Regions from separate parts of the Actinoplanes sp. CA-051413 genome, predicted to be linked through region 1. Evidence: predicted binding sites of a transcription regulator. Region 1 holds the regulator's gene; the other holds the start of a gene.
The links. The regulator HrcA, encoded in region 1, represses chaperone genes, less so after heat shock. The targets are predictions, from matches to a motif close to GGTTNGCACNCTCNNNNNGAGNGTGCNAACC.
Positions count from the first base shown of each region.

Region 2: a site for HrcA is predicted at 2,285-2,315, ahead of groES (co-chaperone GroES). Genes of this name have one in related genera too.

Region 1 covers NZ_CP192100.1:1,660,861-1,664,267, forward strand. Annotated here, with positions in the region: gene hemW (radical SAM family heme chaperone HemW) at 1-729, shown strand, start outside; gene ACQP2Y_RS07930 (DUF4870 domain-containing protein) at 770-1,516, opposite strand; gene hrcA (heat-inducible transcriptional repressor HrcA) at 1,696-2,718, shown strand; gene dnaJ (molecular chaperone DnaJ) at 2,762-3,407, shown strand, end outside.
Region 2 covers NZ_CP192100.1:1,021,772-1,025,178, reverse strand. Annotated here, with positions in the region: gene ACQP2Y_RS04935 (hypothetical protein) at 1-19, opposite strand, end outside; gene groL (chaperonin GroEL) at 115-1,767, opposite strand; gene groES (co-chaperone GroES) at 1,842-2,156, opposite strand; gene ACQP2Y_RS04920 (class I SAM-dependent methyltransferase) at 2,388-3,407, shown strand, end outside.

The DNA.
Region 1 (3,407 bases):
GAGCGCCGGCACACCGCCGGACGGGCGCCGCAGGCCGCGATCGAGGCCCGGGAGGCCGGCTTCGACCACGTCAACCTCGATCTGATCTACGGGACGCCGGGGGAGACGCCCGACGACTTCGCCCGTTCGCTGGCCGCGGTGCTCGACGCGGGGGTGGACCACGTCAGCGCGTACTCGCTGATCGTGGAGGACGGGACGCGGATGGCGGCCCGGATGCGCCGCGGCGAGCTGCCGTACCCGGAGGACGACGTGGCCGCGGACCGCTACCTGGCCGCCGAGGCGGCGCTGGGCGGGGCGGGTTTCTCCTGGTACGAGGTCTCGAACTGGGCGACGACGCCGGACGCCCGCTGCCGGCACAACCTCTTGTACTGGACCGGCGGGGACTGGTGGGGGCTCGGGCCGGGCGCGCACAGCCACGTCGGCGGGGTGCGCTGGTGGAACGTCAAGCACCCGGCCGCGTACGCGAAGCGGGTGGAGGCCGGTCTGTCGCCCGGGCAGGGCCGGGAGATCCTGACCGATGCGGACCGCCACGTCGAGGACGTGATGTTGCGCGTACGGCTGCGCGACGGCCTGCCGCTGACCGCGCTGGACGCGGCCGGGCTGACCGGCGCGGCCGGGGCCCTGGCCGACAGCCTGCTGGACCCGGCGGCGTACGAGGCCGGCCGGGTGGTCCTCACCCTGCGCGGCCGGCTGCTGGCCGACGCCGTGATCCGCGACCTGCTGCCGTGACGCCGATGGCGCCGGGCCGGGGCCCGGCGCCATCGAAGCGCTACTTGATGAGCGAGACCGTCATCGGGTAGTTATACGGCTCGTTGTTGTTCGCCTTCACGCCGGCGACGATGCCGAAGATCGTGGCGATCGCCCAGGCCGCGATACCGACGAAGAAGCCGATCACGATGCAGGTCAGCACCCAGCCGACGATGGCGATGATCGACCAGAGGATCTGGAAGTTCAGCGCCTTGACCGCCTCGGCCCGTACGACCGGGGACTGGTTGCCCTTGGCCAGCAGCGCCACCAGCGGCGCGATCCAGCCGGAGCAGCCGCCACCGAGGAACGCGCCGGCCGCGCCCCCGAAGTGGGCGACCAGGATCCAGGTCTTGTCGTCGTTGCCCGGCGCGTAGCCACCCGGCGGGTAACCACCGGGCTGCTGGCCGTAGGCGCCGGGCGGCGGGCCGTAACCGCCGGCACCGGAGCCGGGCGGCGGGCCGTAGCCACCGGCACCGGAGCCGGGCGGCGGGCCGTAGCCACCCGCGCCGGAGCTCGGCGGCGGGCCGTAGCCACCCGCACCCGAGCTGGGCGGCGGGCCGTAACCGCCGGCACCCGAGGTGGGCGGCGGGGTGCCGTAGGTCGGCGGCTGCTGCGGCGGGGTGCCGTAGCTCGGCGGCTGCGGGGAGCCGTACGCCGGGGGCGGCGGCGGGGCCGATCCGGGAGTCGGATCGTTACCCGGATATGGGTTGAGCGGCGCGGTGGGATCCGAGGGATTGCCCTCACCGGGCGGACGCGGCGGTTCAGTCATGCGCACACGGTAGGACCGCACGTCGAACGTGGCGAGAGCAACACCCGGGTGACGTCGGAGAATAGACAGTCGGCTAAGTGGCCCGGGCCCTGACGGCTGATCATCGCGCGGCGGGCGCGGGCGACGTAGACTGGCACTCGACTTCGCGGAGTGCCAGCTGAGAGGTGGAGGGGTACGACATGAGTCTCGACGACCGCAAGCTCGAAGTACTCCGCGCCATCGTCGAGGACTACGTCGCCACCCAGGAGCCGGTGGGCAGCAAGGCCCTGGTCGAGCGGCACCAGCTGGGCGTCTCACCGGCCACGGTCCGCAACGACATGGCCGTGCTAGAGGAAGAGGGCTACATCCGGCAGCCGCACACCAGTGCCGGTCGGGTGCCCACCGACGCCGGTTACCGGCTCTTCGTCGACCGGCTCTCCCGGGTCAAGGCGCTGAGCCCGGCCGAGCGCCGGGCCATCGAGCGTTTCCTGGTCGGCGCGGTCGACCTCGATGACGTGGTGCACCGCACGGTGCGCCTGCTCGCGCAGCTCACCCGCCAGGTCGCCGTCGTGCAGTATCCCAGCCTGGCCCGTTCCGCGGTGCGCCATCTGGAGCTGGTGCCGATCTCCACCACCCGGATCATGCTGGTGATGATCGCCGACACCGGCCGGGTCGAGCAGCGCCTGGTGGAGCTGCCCGGGCCGACGCCCGGCGACGACGTGCTCGACATGCGCCGCGTGATCAACGCCAAGCTCACCGGGCAGAAGCTGGCCGACACCCCGCCGCTGGTGCAGACGCTGGTCGACGAGTGCGCCCCGGAGAAGCGCACCACGATGGCCTGCGTCGCCTCGGTGCTGCTGGAGACACTGGTGGAGCGCAGTGAGGAACGCCTCGCTCTGGCGGGCACGGCCAACCTCACCCGCGGCGGCGTGCTGGACTTCCAGGGCTCGCTGCGGCCGGTCCTGGAGGCGCTGGAGGAGGAGGTCATCCTCCTCAAGCTCATCGGTGAGGTGGAGCCGAGCACCACCCGGGTCCGCATCGGCGACGAGAACGAGATCGACAACCTGCGGGCAGCCTCGGTGGTCAGCACGGGTTACGGCCCGGGCACGACGATCGTTGGTGGGCTCGGCGTGCTGGGGCCGACCCGGATGGATTACCCCGGCACCATCGCCACGGTACGAGCCGTGGCACGCTACGTTGGCGATTTGCTGGCACAAAACTGACGGAACCGCTCAGCGCTGGGCAGACATGAGGACTCGAACCCCTGTGGCCAAGGACTATTACGGAATTCTCGGGATCAGCCGGGAAGCCACCGACGACGAGATCAAGCGCGCTTACCGCAAGCTGGCCCGTCAATACCACCCGGACGTCAATCCCGACCCCGAGGCGCACGAGAAGTTCAAGGACATCAACGCGGCGTACGAGGTGCTCTCGGACGACCAGAAGCGGCAGATCGTCGACCTCGGTGGCGACCCGCTGGCCCCGGGCGGCGGCGGCGCGGGCGGACCGGGTGGCCCCGGCGGGGCGGGCCCGTTCGTCGGTTTCCAGGACATCATGGATGCGTTCTTCGGCACGGCCGCCGGTGGTGGCTCCCGAGGACCTCGGCCGCGCACCCGGCCCGGCGCCGACGCGATCCTGCGCCTGGAGCTCGACCTGGTCGAGACGGCCTTCGGCGTCGAGGCGCCGATCACGGTCGACACCGCGGTCCTGTGCACCCAGTGCTCCGGCGCGGGCACCGCACCCGGCACCCACCTGGCCACCTGTGAGACCTGTGGTGGCCGCGGTGAGGTCCAGTCGGTGCAGCGCACGTTCCTGGGCCAGGTCGTCTCGTCCCGCCCGTGCCAGGTCTGCCAGGGCCACGGCACGGTCATCCCGCAGCCCTGCCCGACCTGCGCCGGCGACGGCCGGATCC
Region 2 (3,407 bases), 640 kb from region 1:
CCTCCACCACCACGATCATCCGCGCCTCTTTCCCCGAATCCCGCATCACACACGACAAAGGGCGCGCCGCTGAAACGCGACGCGCCCTTTTGCTCTGACGAATCAGAAATCGGGTCAGAAGCCCGGGCCGTGCTGGTGTCCGTGCCCGCCGTGGCTGTGGCCGTGGCCACCACCCGCGGCGGCCGGCTCCGCCTCGGCCGGCTTCTCGACCACGAGGCTCTCCGTGGTGAGCAGCAGCGCCGCGATCGACACGGCGTTGGAGACCGCGTTGCGGGTCACCTTGACCGGGTCGATGATGCCGGCCGCGACCAGGTCGACGTACTCGTCGGTGGCCGCGTTGAGGCCGTGGCCCCAGCCGAGCTCGGCGGACTTGCCCACCACGACGTAGCCGTCGTGGCCGGCGTTCTGCGCGATCCAGCGCAGCGGCTCCTTCAGCGACTTGCGGACGATCTGCACGCCGACCGCCTCCTCGCCGGTGAGGCCGAGGTTGTCGTCGAGCACCGAGGCGATCTGCGCCAGGGCGGCGCCGCCGCCGGGGACGGTGCCCTCCTCGACCGCAGCCTTGGTCGCCGCGATGGCGTCCTCGATGCGGTGCTTGCGCTCCTTCATCTCGACCTCGGTCGCGGCGCCGACCTTGATGACGGCGATGCCGCCGGAGAGCTTGGCCAGCCGCTCCGAGAGCTTCTCGCGGTCCCAGTCGGAGTCCGAGGCCTCGATCTCCTTGCGGATCTGCGCGACCCGGTCGTCGATCTCGGCCTTGCGGCCGCCACCGTCGACGATGGTCGTGTTCTCCTTGTCGACCACGACGCGCCGGGCGGTGCCCAGCATGTCGAGGGTGACCTGGTCGAGCTTGTAGCCGAGCTCGGGGGCGATGAGCTCGCCACCGGTCGCGATGGCCAGGTCCTGCAGCATCGCCTTGCGGCGGTCCCCGAAGCCGGGAGCCTTCACGGCGGCGACCTTGAAGGTCTTGCGCAGGGCGTTGACCACGAGGGTGCTCAGCGCCTGGCCGTCGACGTCCTCGGCCACGATGAGCAGCGGCTTGCCGCCCTGCAGGACCTTCTCCAGCAGCGGCAGCATCTCCTCGACGCTGGAGATCTTCTGGGTGGTGATGAGCAGGTACGCGTCCTCGAGGACAGCCTCCTGCGACTCGGCGTCGGTCACGAAGTTCGGGGAGATGAAGCCCTTGTCGAACTGCAGACCTTCGGTGACGTCGAGCTCGGTGCTCAGCGCGGAGCCCTCCTCGACGGTGATGACACCGTCGCGGCCGACCCGGTCCATCGCCTCGGCGATGAGCTCGCCGATGGTGGCGTCCTGGGCCGAGATGGTGGCGACGTTGGCGATCGCCTTGTGGTCGCCGACCTCGACCGCCTTCTCCAGCAGGGCCTTGGAGACGGCCTCGGCGGCCAGGTCCATGCCGCGCTTGAGCGCGATCGGGTTGGCGCCCGCGGTCACGTTGCGCAGGCCTTCCTTGACCAGCGCCTGGGCGAGCACGGTGGCGGTGGTGGTCCCGTCGCCGGCGACGTCGTTGGTCTTGGTCGCCACCTCCTTGACCAGCTGCGCGCCGAGGTTCTCGTACGGGTCGCTGAGCTCGATCTCCTTGGCGATGGTGACACCGTCGTTGGTGATCGTGGGAGCGCCGAACTTCTTGTCGAGGACGACATTGCGTCCGCGCGGCCCGAGGGTGACCTTGACCGTGTCGGCGAGCGTGTTGACGCCGTGCTCCAGCAGGTGCCGGGCGTCGTCAGAGAAACTGAGGATCTTCGCCATTTATGGTCCCTTCAACGCACCGGCGCCCTGGACCGGAGAGCCGGGCCAGGGCGGTCAGCACTGTCGGTTAGGTCTTACTTCTCGATGACCGCGAGGACGTCGCGGGCGGAGAGCACCAGGTACTCCTCGCCGGCGTACTTGACCTCGGTGCCGCCGTACTTCGAGTACAGAACGGTGTCGCCGACCTGCACGTCGATCGGAACGCGGTTGCCCTTGTCGTCGATCCGGCCGGGGCCGACGGCGAGGACGGTGCCCTCCTGCGGCTTCTCCTTGGCGGTGTCGGGGATCACGATGCCCGACGCCGTCGTGGTCTCGGCCTCGTTCGCCTGGACCACGATGCGGTCCTCGAGCGGCTTGATCGCAACCTTTGTCGCGGTAGTCACGGGCATACCCTCCTGGGTACAGGTGTTGTCGCCGGCCAGTGGACAGGCCGGGCTGATGCCTCATGCCACCGGGCGGGGCCGTCGTCGCGGGTGCCGGTCCGCCTGGTGCAGGCGCGCATCCCGGATGGGGCGCGCGCTGGCACCCTCAGGTTGAGAGTGCTAATCGGAGATTATGCCGGAACTAGCACTCCGTCAACCAGAGTGCCAGCACGTCACCTCCTAGCAGAATGACTCGCCGTGGACCTCGAACTGCTCGCTGCCCTGCGTACCGCCCAAGGGTCTGCCGCTCTGGCGGCCGCCGCCGACGTCGCCGGCGGCGAGCCGCTGGCCGCGGCCACCGCCCTGCGCGCCCGCGGGGTCTCCCCCGAGCTGGCCTCCGCCGCCCTCACCCAGACCGACCTGCGCCGGCGCGGCTCGGCGAAGTTCGGCGCGGCCGCCGCCACGATGCTTTTCACCCGCCCGGGGCTGGAGCAGGCGACCCGGGCGGTGGTCGCCGACCGGCGGGCCGCCCGGCTCGCGGCGGCCGGAGTCCGCAGCCTGGCCGATCTGGGCTGCGGCCTGGGCTCGGACGCGCTGGCCGCGGCCCGCCGGGGCATCCGGGTGCATGCGGTGGACGCGGACCCGCTCACCGCCGCCCTGGCCGCCGCCAACGCCGAGGCCGCCGGGCTCGCCGGCCTGGTCACCGTGGAGTGCGCGGACGCCACGACCGTGCCGGTGGAGCAGTTCGACGCGGTGTTCGCCGATCCGGCGCGGCGCCGGGCCGGTCGCGGCCGGGTGATGGATCCGCGGTCCTGGTCGCCGTCCTGGGACTTCATCGCCACGCTGCCCGAACGGGTGCCGCGCACGGTCCTGAAGCTGGCGCCCGGCATCGACCACGCGTTGCTGCCGGCCGGCGCCGAGGGCGAGTGGGTGAGCGTCGACGGCGACCTGGTGGAGGCCGCCTTCTGGTGCGGGCCCCTCGCGGAGTGCGCCCGGCGGGCCGTGCTGCTGCCCGGCGGGGCCGAGCTGACCGGCTCGGGCGTCGAGGCCGCGCCGGTCGGGCCGGTCGGTGCCTTCCTGTACGACCCGGACCCGGCCGTGGTCCGCTCGCACCTGGTCGCCGAGTTCGCCGCGGCGGTCGGGGGCCGGATCGCCGACCCGGAGATCGCGTACGTGTACACCGACGCGCCCGCCGACACGGTGTTCGGCCGGCGGCTGGAGATCACCGACGTGCTGCCGTTCTCCCTGAAGCGGCTGCGGACCCTGCTGCGTGACCGG